Regions from separate parts of the Actinoplanes lobatus genome, predicted to be linked through region 4. Evidence: riboswitches for the same ligand, from Rfam matches in the RefSeq annotation. Region 4 holds a riboswitch; each other region holds the start of a gene.
The links. Region 4 has a riboswitch for cobalamin ahead of BJ964_RS11535 (ABC transporter substrate-binding protein). Riboswitches for the same ligand answer to the same signal wherever they lie in the genome.
Positions count from the first base shown of each region.

Region 1: it holds a riboswitch for cobalamin, as region 4 does, so the genes downstream of both, BJ964_RS36135 (ribonucleoside-diphosphate reductase subunit alpha) here and BJ964_RS11535 (ABC transporter substrate-binding protein) in region 4, are expected to answer to the same signal.
Region 2: it holds a riboswitch for cobalamin, as region 4 does, so the genes downstream of both, cobN (cobaltochelatase subunit CobN) here and BJ964_RS11535 (ABC transporter substrate-binding protein) in region 4, are expected to answer to the same signal.
Region 3: it holds a riboswitch for cobalamin, as region 4 does, so the genes downstream of both, BJ964_RS34875 (CbtB domain-containing protein) here and BJ964_RS11535 (ABC transporter substrate-binding protein) in region 4, are expected to answer to the same signal.

Region 1 is NZ_JACHNC010000001.1:7,867,423-7,870,700, reverse strand. Features, by position in the region: gene BJ964_RS36145 (hypothetical protein) at 107-733, opposite strand; gene BJ964_RS36140 (ArsR/SmtB family transcription factor) at 737-1,093, shown strand; cobalamin riboswitch at 1,149-1,362, shown strand; gene BJ964_RS36135 (ribonucleoside-diphosphate reductase subunit alpha) at 1,488-3,278, shown strand, end outside.
Region 2 is NZ_JACHNC010000001.1:592,775-596,052, reverse strand. Features, by position in the region: gene BJ964_RS02580 (precorrin-3B synthase) at 1-1,598, opposite strand, end outside; cobalamin riboswitch at 1,703-1,830, shown strand; gene cobN (cobaltochelatase subunit CobN) at 1,864-3,278, shown strand, end outside.
Region 3 is NZ_JACHNC010000001.1:7,623,575-7,626,852, reverse strand. Features, by position in the region: gene BJ964_RS34890 (TIGR03086 family metal-binding protein) at 1-37, opposite strand, end outside; gene BJ964_RS34885 (suppressor of fused domain protein) at 104-595, opposite strand; gene BJ964_RS34880 (S8 family serine peptidase) at 592-1,761, opposite strand; adenosylcobalamin (AdoCbl) riboswitch at 1,840-1,990, shown strand; gene BJ964_RS34875 (CbtB domain-containing protein) at 1,998-2,192, shown strand; gene BJ964_RS34870 (CbtA family protein) at 2,183-2,905, shown strand; gene BJ964_RS34865 (histidine phosphatase family protein) at 2,902-3,278, shown strand, end outside.
Region 4 is NZ_JACHNC010000001.1:2,502,300-2,505,577, forward strand. Features, by position in the region: gene BJ964_RS11525 (PadR family transcriptional regulator) at 1-288, shown strand, start outside; gene lepB (signal peptidase I) at 285-896, shown strand; cobalamin riboswitch at 888-1,036, shown strand; gene BJ964_RS11535 (ABC transporter substrate-binding protein) at 1,127-2,047, shown strand; gene BJ964_RS11540 (FecCD family ABC transporter permease) at 2,087-3,169, shown strand; gene BJ964_RS11545 (ABC transporter ATP-binding protein) at 3,166-3,278, shown strand, end outside.

The DNA of each region.
Region 1 (3,278 bases), 5.4 Mb from region 4:
GATGTTCTTGATGTTGCGCTTGAAACGGCACTGGGAGGCGGCACCACTGACCTGGACGGGGAATGACCCCGACCAGATCAAACTGTGGTGACTCAGGATGATCGCCCTACTCGTCGCAGGGGCGAAGTATCAACGAGCGTGTCCACTCCGACTGCTTTTCGACCATGAGCGACACCCGGGCGCCGGGGTCGGGCGGGGTGCCTTCGTACTCGACAGTCTCGTAGGCCTCGCCGAAGTGGACGGTGTACTCGCGATTGCCCGGAAATACGCGCTCGACCGTTGCGTCGAGGACGGCGCCCACGGGCCGGCGTCGCGCGATCGCCGCCCATTCCGACCCCGACCGTCGGTGTGACCGCGCGCCCCGGCCACGCATGCCGGCGTCGAGCGGAAGCAGCCGAATCTCGAACCCGCGATGTTGGAGTACTTCGAACAGGCCCTTACGCCCGACGGGCGGCCATTGCGAGGGCTCCTCCGGCAGCGCCAGCGCATCGACCCAACCGGGAACCGGGTCGCCGACGTCGACCGCCATGCCCGCGCGCCCGGCACCCGCCGGGAATCCGGTCACCATTCCCCAGGTTCGCGATCCTCGTGGAAGTCGTCGCCGAACGGCGCTCAATTCATCCTCACCCATGACCTGACCATTATTGGCTTTCCGGCCGGTGGCGATCCGGGAACCGAACGCTCCGCCGAAGCGACTCACCCGGTAAGGACAGTCGGCGAGAAGGCGGGTCACGAGATGAGGTACGACGTGCGGAGACGGCGGCCACGGGGCTGGGCACATCCCGACCTTGCTGACGTCGACCTCGGCAGGGTGCTCGACGCTCTCGGCGACCCGGTGCGGCTGGAGGTCGTCCGGCAGTTGGCCACCGCTGGGGGAGTGGTGCAGGGTGCGTTCGACGTGCCGGTGACCGGCCAGACCCTCTCCCATCACCTGAGGACTCTCACCACCGCCGGTCTCGTACGCGTGAGCCAGGCCGGCCGGTTCCGTTGCTGCGAGCTGCGCACACGTGACGTGGAGAAGCGCTTTCCCGGCCTGCTGCCGGCGATCCTGGCCAATGCCGGTGTCGGCGCCCCACGAACGATGCCGCCATGAGGGTGACGGTTTGGACACACCATGTGGGGTTGTGACTTTCCGATGCCGCCCATATATGGTGTTCCCCGCAGCTGGTTCGGCCGCGCCCGTCAGGGTGTGTCCGAGGCAACAGGGAACCCGGTGTGAAACCGGGACTGCCCCGCAGCGGTGAGTGGGAACGACCGCCGTCATGAAGCACTGGGCTCGTCAGAGCCTGGGAAGCGACGGCCAGTAGGCGGCTTTACCCAAGGCCCACGAGTCCGAAGACCTGCCAGCGCGCCGTGCATCCACAGTGATGCGCGGCGGTCGAAGGCCGCGTGGGACGGCCGACGCCATCAGCCGGGCCCTTCCTGGGCCGCGGCGGCGTCCTCCTGCGCACCCGAGACCTCGGCCGGCGTGATGAGGGGGACGAGACATGACAGCAGCTACGCAGGATCCGCCGGCTACCGGACATGTGGTGCCGGAGCAGCGCCGCCATGTGATGCAGGTGCGCAAGAGAAACGGCGACCTGGAGCCGGTCGACGTCAACAAGATCGTCAAGGCGGTCGAGTTGTGGGTCGCTGATCTCGGTGAGGTCGACCCGCTGCGGGTGGCGACCAAGACCATCAGTGGCCTGTACGACGGGGCGACCACCGCTGAGCTGGACAAACTGTCGATCCAGACGGCGGCCGAGCTGATCGGCGAGGAACCGCAGTACTCGAAGCTCGCCGCCCGGCTGCTCGCCGCGTACGTCGACAAGGAGGTCCGCGGTCAGGGCGTCGCCAGTTTCAGCCAGTCGATCCGCTACGGCCACGGCCTCGGCCTGATCGGCGACGATACCGCGGCGTTCGTGGCCCGCAACGCGCGCAAACTCGACGACGCCGTGGACGCCGCCGGTGACCTGCGGTTCGAGTACTTCGGCCTGCGTACCGTCGCCGACCGCTACCTGCTGCGCCACCCACAGTCCCGCCTGGTCGTGGAGACCCCGCAGTACTGGCTGCTGCGGGTCGCCTGCGGACTGTCCAAGGACGCCCGGGAGGCGATCGGCTTCTACCGGCTGATGTCCTCGCTGGCCTATCTGCCCAGCTCGCCGACGCTGTTCAACTCCGGCACGCGGCACACCCAGATGTCGTCGTGCTTCCTGGTCGACTCGCCGAAGGACGAACTGGACTCGATCTACGAGCGCTACCACCAGGTCGCGAAACTGTCGAAGTTCTCCGGCGGCATCGGCATCGCCTGGTCACGCATCCGCGGCCGGGGCGCCCTGATCCGCGGAACCAACGGGAAGTCGAACGGCATCGTCCCGTTCCTGAAAACGCTCGACGCCGGGGTGGCGGCGGTCAATCAGGGGGGCCGCCGCAAAGGCGCCGCATGTGTCTACCTGGAGCCGTGGCACCCGGACATCGAGGAGTTCCTGGAACTGCGCGACAACACCGGCGAGGAGTCCCGCCGCACGCACAACCTGAACCTGGCGAACTGGATCCCGGACGAGTTCATGCGCCGCGTCGAGGCCGACGGCGAATGGTCGCTCATCGACCCGTCCGACGCCCCGTCACTGCCGGACCTGTTCGGTGACGAATTCACCGAGGCCTACCGGGCGGCCGAGAAGAAGGCCGTCAAAACCGTCAAAGCCCGAGACTTGTACGGCCGGATGATGCGCACTCTGGCGCAGACCGGCAACGGCTGGATGACGTTCAAGGACCGCTCGAACTCGCTGTCGAACCAGACGGGCGAGCCCGGCAACGTGATCCACCTGTCGAACCTGTGCACCGAGATCCTCGAGGTCAACAACGACGACGAGACAGCCGTCTGCAACCTCGGCTCGATCAACCTGGGTCAACACGTCAACGTTGACGGTGTTGACTGGGTCAAGTTGAGAGAGACGGTGCGGACCGCGGTCGTCTACCTGGACCGGGTCATCGACATCAACTACTACCCGTCGCAGCAGGCCGCAGCCTCGAACCCGCGGTGGCGGCCGGTCGGGCTCGGGCTGATGGGCTTGCAGGACGCGTTCTTCACCCTGCGACTGCCGTTCGACTCCGCCGAAGCCCGCGACCTGTCGACCCGCGTCCAGGAGGAGATCTTCCTGACCGCCCTGGAGACGTCGGCCGAACTCGCCGCCGCCGTCGGCCCGCATCCGGCGTACCCCGAGACCCGGGCCGCCAAGGGTGAGTTGCATCCGGACCTGTGGGGCGCCGAGGTCACGCAGACCGACCGGTGGGAGGCG
Region 2 (3,278 bases), 1.9 Mb from region 4:
CCGACCTCGCTGATCCTCGGCGATCCCGCCCCCGCAGTCGATGGGCCGACCAGTCCGGATCCGTCACCCTCCGCGCCGGAGATCCCCGATGCGCCGACGAGTCCGGATCGGCCGCTCTCCGCGCCGGTCGTTTGCGATGGCCGGGCTGGGCCTGTTCGGCCGCTCTCCGCGCTGGTCGTTTGCGATGGCCGGGCTGGGCCTGTTCGGCCGCTCTCCGCGCTGGTCGTTTGCGATGGCCGGGCTGGGCCGGTTCGGTCACTCTCCGCGCTGGTCATCCCTGGCAGGTCGGCGGGGCCGGCTCGGTCACCGTCCGTGCGGGCGACCAGGTAGCCGTCGGTGGTGGCCTCGACGCGGACGTGCGGGCCGGACGGGCTGCCGCACGCGCGGGCGCAACCCACCCAGTGGACCGGCAGGCCGTCGACGAAACGGGCCGTGGCGGTGGCGTCGGCGCGGACGTCGGCCAGCGATTTCGCGCAACCTGGCCGCCCGGCGCAGGCGGTCACCCCGGACCATGGCGAATCCGCGGCCACCGCGAGCCCGGCCGCGGCCAGACGGTCCGCCCACTCCACCGCCGCCGACGGCGGCAGATCGGCCACGATCACCCCACGCCAGGGGGTCACCACCAGCTGATCGGCGCCTTCCAAAACCCTGAGGGGTACGCCGGTCAGGCGCCCCAACGGCACCAGCGCCCCCACCGCGGCCAGCCCGTCCGCCTGAGCCACCACACCGACCAGATCGGTGGCGCCGGTGGCCTCGACCGGAACCGCCGCCGGCACGGCGACGGGCGTCAACCCGAGGACGCCGGCCACCCGGGCCGACACACGCGCCGGGCCGTCGGTCAACTCCCGCAAACGCCACGCGGCCGGGCCGTCGCCCCGCTGCTCCTCCCGCTCGGCGAGGAACGCGTGCGCCGCCGCGATCAGCGCCGGCACCACCCGGCCGGCCTCCACCCGGAGCCCGGTGTCGTGCCCGGCGAAGCGGATCGCGAACAGCCCGCCACCGGTGTGCCCCCGCTCTTCCGGCCCCGCGACAGCCGTGTGGGTGGTGGGCGCCGGTGGTGTGGGGCTGGTCGTGGGCGGCTGGGTGGTGGGCGCCGGTGTGGGGTTGGTGGGGGCCGGCCGGGTGGTGGGCGCCGGTGCGGGGTTGGGGGCCGGGACGGCGGCGACGTCGGGGGACAGGGGGACGTGGCCGAGCGCGAACAGGAACTTGCCGGGGAGGCCGGCCAGGGCGGGATCGTCCACGATGGCGCGATCCAAGGCCGGTATCAGAGCGCGGATCGTCGATCCTGGGAGTGGCGGCGACGCGATGTTCCGGACATTGTCGTGGGTCTGTGAGGGCAGCAGCCCGGCGGCGCGCAAGCGGGTCGCCAAGGCCGGGGCGTCGGTGGCCGACAGGCCTCTGAGCTGGAGATTGGCCCGCGAGGTCAACTCCAGGGCGCCGTCGCCGAACTCCTCGGCCAGCGCGCGCAGCGCGCGCAGCCGGGCGCCGGTCAGCAGCCCGCCGGGCAGCCGGACCCGGGCCAGCAACCCGTCGGCGGCGGCGTGCAGCCGCAGCGCGCCGGGGCAGGCGTCGGTGTCGGAAGTCCGGACGGGAGACATGGCCCGGATACTACGGCCGACCCCCGACAGGAATTCACCGTCGCCTCTCGGTGGGTCGGCAGCGTCACAGCGGCCGTTCCGCCTTGACGCGGGACACCGGGGTTCGGAAAAGTTATGGCTCACGAGCGGCGACGCCGCGGAGGAAGCCGGTGTGACTCCGGCGCGGTCCCGCCACTGTCACCAGGGAGTTCGAGCCCTGGGAGCCAGGAACTCCGGTCGCCGTGACATCCGACTACCCGGGGCGCGGACCCCGAGGGGAGCGCGCGTGTTTCTGCTGCTGTCGACGTCCGACACCGACCTGCTCAGCGCCCGGGCCAGTGGTTCGGCCTGGCGCCCGGCCAACCCGGCCCGCACTTCGGTCACCGATCTGCCCGGCCTGCTCGACGGGGCCGACCTTGTCGTGGTGCGCATCCTGGGCGGCCGCCGGGCCTGGGAGGAGGGGCTGGACACGCTGCTCGCGGGCGACGTGCCGGTGGTGGTCCTGGGCGGCGAGCAGGCGCCGGACGCCGAGTTGATGAAGCTGTCCACGGTGCCCGCCGGGGTGGCCGCCGAGGCGCACACCTATCTGGCGCACGGCGGCGCGGACAATCTGGTCTCGCTGCACGACTTCCTCTCCGACACGGTGCTGCTGACCGGCAACGGGTTCGCGCCGGCCGTGGAGAGCCCACAGTGGGGTTTCCTGCCGCGCCCGGAGTCCACCGGCGAGGCGACCGTGGCGGTGCTCTATTACCGGGCGCATCACATGGCCGGCAACACGGCGTTCGTCGAGACGCTCTGCCGGGCGATCGAGGCCAAGGGCGCGCGGGCCATGCCGATCTTCACGGCCTCGTTGCGGACCGCCCCGCCGGAGCTGCTGGCCGAGCTGCGCAAGGCGGACGCGCTGGTGGTGACCGTGCTGGCGGCCGGCGGCACCCGCCCGGCGACCGCGAGCGCGGGCGGCGACGACGAGGCGTGGGATGTCGGCGTGCTCGCCGACCTGGACGTGCCGATCCTCCAGGGGCTGTGCCTGACGAGTTCGCGGGCCGCCTGGGAGGCCGCCGACGACGGGCTGACCCCGCTGGACGCGGCGACGCAGGTGGCGATCCCGGAGTTCGACGGCCGGATCATCACGGTGCCGTTCTCGTTCAAGGAGATCGACGAGGACGGGCTGTCGGTCTATGCGGCCGACGAGGAGCGGGCGTCGCGGGTGGCCGGGATCGCGGTGGCGCACGCCCGGCTGCGGCACGTCCCGCCGGCCGATCGCAGGATCGTGCTGATGCTGTCGGCCTACCCGACCAAGCATTCCCGGATCGGGAACGCGGTCGGTCTGGACACGCCGGCCTCGACGGTCGCCCTGCTGGCTGCTCTCGCCGACCGGGGTTACCGGATCGGTGACTTCGGGTCCTACGACGGCGACGGGCTCATCCACACGTTGATCGCGGCCGGCGGGCAGGACCCGGACTGGCTGACCGAGGAGCAGCTGTCCGGAAACCCGGTGCGAATTCCGGCATCTCGCTACCAGACCTGGTTCGGCCAGCTCCCCGAGGACTTCCGGGAGAGTGTCGAGCGGCACTGGGGTCAGGCCCCCGGTGAGCTGTATGTCGACGACGGCGACATCGTGCTGGCCGCGCTGCGCGACGAGAACATCGTGGTGATGGTCCAGCCTCCGCGCGGGTTCGGGGCCAACCCGGTCGCCATCTA
Region 3 (3,278 bases), 5.1 Mb from region 4:
CGGCACGGCCCAGCAGGTCACTGATCTCGGTAGACATCCACCCAGACTAGAAACCCCGGCCGCCCACAGCCAGCAACCCACACCACCCGGACGGGTGAACGCGTCACGCCCGAGCCGGGTCGGTCACCATCAGCGGATCCTCCGGAACCTCCACCCGCCCGTCGGCCTCCGCCGCCGTCACCCCCACCAGTTGCAGGAACCGGCCGCCACCCAACTGCGGGTCCTCCGTCAGGATCAACACCGTCAAACCGGTGTCCGGGCCGTCCGTGTGCGGAAACCCCGTCACCGGAGCACCCCAGTTGATCCACTGGCCGTCCTCCACCGGACCGTCCAACGACGCCACATACGCCGCCACCTGATCCAACAACACGAACGGCCACTGTGGCGGCTGCTCCTCGACACCGCGGGCCACCCGCAACGTCAACTCGAAACCCCAGCGCTCACCCAGCCCGTACCCGACCAGATGCCAGTGCCCGGCCGCCGGATACGCCGACGCCGCCCGCAACCGGTAACCCTCATCCGGATACGTCACATGCCACGGCCGCTCATCCGGATACAGCCCGCCCATCGCCTCGGTGACCGCGTCCCACATCATCCCGGCATTCGATCATGACCGGCCCGCCAACCGCGACGCCGACCCCGCCCCACCACCACCGCCACCACACCGGCCAGCACCGCCAGCCCGGCACCACCGGCCGCGAACCAGCCCGCCCGCACCCACTCCGACGAATCCGCCACCCGCCGCGGCGCCGCCACCACACGAGGAGCCGCGGCCACCACCGGGCCCGCCTCCTCCGACAGCGCCCGATACGGATTCAACAGCCCGTACCCGTACTCGTCACTGCGCGCACCACCCGGCGCCGGATCCACCGACCGCAACAACCGCCGGGTTATCTGCGCCGCGTTCTCCCGCGGAAACCGCTGCTTCAACAGCGCCACCGTCGCCGTCACGAACGGCGTCGCGAAACTCGTCCCCTGCACCACCTGATGACCGGCCACCGGCGACGCCACCGTCACATCCCCGAACGCCACCAGATCCACATGCTCACCGACCTGCGAATACGACGCCCGCAACCCGTCCGCGCCGACCGCCCCGACACCGATCACCCCCGGATACGCCGCCGGATACACCACACCCGCGTCCGGGCCGTCGTTACCGGCCGCCGCCACCACGATCACCCCCGCCGCCACCGCGTCCGCGATCGCCGACTCCACCGCCTCGCTCTCCTGCGGCATCACCAGCGAGATGTTGATCACCTGGGCGTGACCCGGCCCCACCGCCCACCGAATCCCCTGCGCGAACGTCTGCGAACTCCCGCCCGACGCCGTCGCCGTCGTCTCGTCGATGTCCTGCTGCTCACTGACCCGCACCGGCACGATCGTCACCCCCGGCGCCAAACCCTGCACCCCACTACCGGCATCCGCGCCCGCCGCGATGATCCCGGCCACCCCGGTCCCGTGCCCCACACAGTCCCGGCGGCCCGCGAACTCGTTACGCAGAAAATCCCGGCCCGCCACCACATGACCCTTGAGCTGCGGATGCCGCGCATCGACACCGGAATCGACCACCGCCACCCGCACCCCGGCCCCGGTCGCCAACCCCGCCAACCGCGCCGGCGCGTACGCCTTCAACTCCGCCGGCACCGCCGACACCACCGGCTTCGGACCCAGGCACTGCGCCGCCCACGCCTGCCGCGGAACCGGCACCGCCACCGACACCACCAGCCCGGCCACCACCGCCACCGGCCACCGCACCACCACGACACACACCCCCGACCCCGTAGACCGGCGTGGATGCTACCGCCCGACGGTTGTGCCCGGCCCACCCCGGCCGATAGGTTGAAAATCCAATCTGCGGTGCGCTGAGGGAAATCCGGTGAAAGTCCGGTGCGGTCGCGCCACTGTGAACCAGCCCCACGGGGCCGGTGAGTCAGGACGCTCACGCGCCGCAGGCCCCATCGATCGGGACGCGTCATCCCGTAGGAGGTTGATCCGCCATGCCCAAGGCACAAGCGCTCACCACCCCCACCGTCTCCCCCACACTGCTGGCCACCGCCGCCGGCTTCACCGGCATCATGCTGCTGCTGGCCTACCTCGTCGCCTTCGACCAGGGCGCCCTCTCCCAGTCCGGCATGTACCTGCACGAACTCATGCACGACGGACGCCACCTGCTCGGTGTTCCGTGCCACTGACCCCCAGCTACCCGCAACTGCTGCTGAGGGGACTACTCGCCGGCCTCATCGCCGGACTGCTCGCCGGAACGTTCGCCTACCTCGCCGGTGAACCGCACATCAACGCGGCCATCGCCATCGAAGAAGCCGGCACACCCGCCGGCGACGCCCTCGTCTCCCGCGACGTCCAGTCCGGCCCCGGCCTGTTCCTCGCCACCGGCCTCTACGGCATCGCACTCGGCGGCATCCTCGCCACCGCCTACACCGTCCTGCGACGCCGCCTGCACACCACCGGCGACACCACCGCCGCCCTCGGCCTCGCCGCAGCGGCCTGGACCGGCATCGTCCTGGTGCCCTACCTCAAATACCCACCCAACCCACCCGCCGTCGGCGACCCGGCCACCATCGACCAGCGCACCGCCGCCTACCTCGCCGCCCTCGCCCTCGGCCTCGCCGCCGTCTGGGCCGCCGCCCTCGCGGCCCGCACCCAAACCCACCCCTGGGCCCGCGCCACCGCCGCCACCGCCGCCCTCCTGGTGGTCGTCACCATCGCCTACACCCTCCTGCCCACCTTCGACGAGGTCCCCGCCGACTTCCCCGCAACCCTGCTGTGGGACTTCCGGATCACCTCACTCGGCACCCAGACCATCCTCTGGACCACCCTCGGCCTCGGCTTCGCGGGCCTGCTCGCCCGCCTCGCCCACCGCACCGAAACCCCCGTCACTTTTCCGTGACCGGGCTACGGCTGATCGCCGCCGGACACACCCGCGCCCTGCGCCGGGCCGTGTTCGGCGGCGACGACCCTCTCGACGAAGCCGGCCGCACCATCGCCGGCACCCTTGACATCCCCGGCGGCGGCGGCCCCTGGACCAGCGCACCCTCCCGCGCCGCCCGCGAAACCGCCGCACTGCTCGGCGCCACCCCCGGCATCGACCCGGCACTCGCCGACCCCGGCTACGGCACCTGGACCGGCCACACCCTCGACCAGATCGACCCGGCCGACCTGCACACCTGGCTCACCGACCCGGCAGCGGCACCCCACGGCGGCGAATCCCACACCCAGCTGCTCACCCGCGCCACCACCTGGCTGCACACCCGAACCGAGCC
Region 4 (3,278 bases):
CTCTTCGAGGCGCTGATGAAGGACCCGTCCACCTGGCGTTACGGTTACGACCTGAGCCGCGAGACCGGCCTGGCCTCCGGGACGCTCTACCCGATCCTGATGCGCCTCACCGAGCAGGCGCTGCTGGAGGCCGGCTGGGAGCCCTCCGACCAGCCCGGCCGCCCGCCCCGGCACACCTACCGGCTGACCGGCGACGGGGTGGCGCTGGCCCGGGTCCGGCTGGCCGACGCGGCGGCCAAGGCCGCGGCCCGCCGGGGCACGAGCCTGGCGATCGTGAGGCCGGCATGAGGCGGGTGCTGTACCTGATCCTGAGGACCGCGGTCACGGGCAAGCCGTGGGGTGAAGCGGTGCTGGCCGAGTTCGATCAGACCACCGGGACCTGGGCGGCGCTGCGCTGGACCGCCGGCGGGCTGTGGGTGGCGGCACGGGAGCGGCCGGTCGCCTACGGGGTCGCGCTGGCCGCCGTGCTGCTCGCCGTGACCACGTCGTTCTCCTTCTCGATCTGGTTCGTGCCGAGCAACGCCATGAATCCGACCCTCGCCGTCACGAGCCGCCACCTGGTCGACCGGATCGGCTACCGGGTGACCGGCATCGACCACGGCGACATCGTCGCTCTCCCGATCCCGGACGCGCCCGGACACGAGACCCTGCTCCGGGTCATCGGCCTGCCCGGTGACCGCATCGAGTGCCGGGACGGGCGGGTGCTGCGCGGCGGCACGGCGCTCGACGAGCCGTACCTGTCGTTCGAGTCCCAGGTGGTCGGCACCGAGTGCGCTCCGGTCACCGTCCCGGACGGCGCCGTCTACGTGCTCGGTGACAGTCGCCCGGTGGCCCAGGACTCCCGCCACTGGGGCCTGATCAGCACGGACGATGTGACCGGAAGGCTCGTCATGTGATGCCGTTGAGGTTGCGGGACGGCCGTGGGTTAGCGTTTCAGGGACCGCGCCGCAGCGAAGCCGGTGTGAAACCGGAGCTGTCCCGCAACTGTGATCCCTCTTCGGAGGTCTAGCCAGGTCGCCTGGGCGTCGGTCGCGATTCAGCGCTCCCGGGGAGGGGCGCCTCGCGGGCGGCGGCCAGCGTGGCCCCTGTCGGCGAAGCACCACCTGACCGGCCGACAGGAGGACCGATGAAACGCCTGCTCACCGCTGCCATAGCGGCCACCGCACTGTTCCTCACCGGATGTGCGAGTAACGAACCCGAGCCCGCCACCGCGTCCAGCGCCGCCGCCGGGGCGTACCCGGTCACGGTCGGCGCCGTGACCCTGAACGCTCAGCCCGCGAAGATCGTGTCGCTGAGCCCGACGGCCACCGAGATGCTCTACGCGATCGGCGCCGGGCCGCAGGTCACCGCGGTCGACGACCAGTCCACCTACCCGGCCGACGCACCGAAGACCGACCTGTCCGGTTTCAAGCCGAACGCCGAGGCGATCGCGGCCAAGGACCCGGACCTCGTGGTGCTGTCCAACGACTCCGACGGCATCGTGGCCCAGCTCGGCAAACTGTCGATCCCGGCGTTCGTGTCACCGGCCGCCGCCACCCTCGACGACACCTACCGGGAGATCACCGAACTCGGCGCGCTCACCGGTCACCCGGCCGAGGCGAAGGCGCTGAACGAGCGGATGGCCGCGGACATCGACACGATCGTCAAGTCGGTGCCGGCCCGGAGCAAGCCGCTCAGCTACTACTACGAGCTGGGCCCGGACCTGTACTCGGCCACCTCGAAGACCTTCATCGGCTCGGTCTTCAACCTCTTCGGGATGACCAACGTGGCCGACGCCGCCGACCCGGACGGCAAGCTCGGCGGCTACCCGCAGCTGGCCCAGGAGTCGCTGGTCCAGGCGAACCCGGACACCATCTTCCTGGCCGACACGAAGTGCTGCCAGCAGTCCCCGGAGACGGTGAAGGCGCGGCCCGGCTGGTCGTCGATCGCCGCCGTCGGCAAGGGCCAGATCTACGCCCTCGACGACGACATCGCCTCGCGCTGGGGTCCCCGTACCGTCGATCTGGTCAAGGCCGTCGGAGACGCGGTGAGCAAGGTTCCCCAATGAGCGAGCTTGCGAGCGAATCATCGGCTCAGTCTTGAACTCATGGCGACGCTGGAGCGAAGCGGAGGCGGCGCCATGAGCCGGCGCCGGCCTGCCGGGCTGCGCCCGGTGTGGCTGGCGGCCGGAGTGCTCACGCTGCTGGGAGCGATGGTCCTGGCGCTGGCCTTCGGGTCGGTCCGGCTGCCGCCCGGCGGCGTCGCGGTGGAGATGCTCAATCTCCTTCCGGGGGTACGCCTGGACAGCGGCCTGACCGACCGTGAGATCGCGATCCTCACCCAGCTCCGGCTGCCCCGCGTGGTGCTGGGCGCGCTGGTCGGCTCGATGCTGGCCCTGGCCGGCGCCGCCTACCAGGGTGCCTTCCGCAACCCGCTGGCCGATCCGCACCTGCTCGGGGTGGCGGCCGGCGCCGGTCTCGGGGTGACCGCGGTGATCGTCCTGCGGGCCACCGGCGAGGTCACCGAGCTGCCGATCGGGGCGCCGATGGCGGCGTTCGTGGGCGCGGTCGGCGCGGTGGCCCTCACCTGGCTGCTCGGCGCGGCCGGGGGCCGGGACCGGTCGCCCGCCACCCTGATCCTGGCCGGGGTCGCGGTGTCGGCGTTCCTGTCCGCGGCGCAGACCTACCTGCTGCAACGGAACGTCGAGTCGGTCCGTGAGGTGTTCTCCTGGACGCTCGGCCGGCTGTCCACCGCGGGCTGGCACGACGTGCGGGTGATCCTGCCCTACACGGTGATGACCGCCGCGATCGTGCTGGCCCAGCGCCGCGAGCTGGACGTGCTGACCGTCGGCGACGCCGAGGCGACCAGCCTGGGCCTGCACCCGCAGCGGTCCCGCTACCTGCTGATCATCGCGGCCTCGCTGGGCACCGCCGCCGCGGTCAGCGCCTCCGGGCTGATCGGCTTCGTCGGGATCATCGTGCCGCACACGCTGCGACTGATGACCGGGCCCAGCTACCGGGCGTTGCTGCCGCTGTCGCTGCTGTTCGGGGCGGCCTTCCTGGTCCTCGCCGACCTGGTCGCCCGGACCGCGGGCGGAGACGCGGAGATCCCGATCGGTGTGGTCACGGCGTTCCTCGGCGCGCCCTTCTTCGTGCTGGTGCTGCGGACCAACCGGGCGGTGCCGTCATGAGCGCTATTGAAGTGGAGGGCCTCACGGTACGGCTGGACGGGACCCTCATCGTCGACGGTGTGGACCTGGACGTGGCCGAGGGCGAGTGGGTCACCGTCATCGGGCCGAA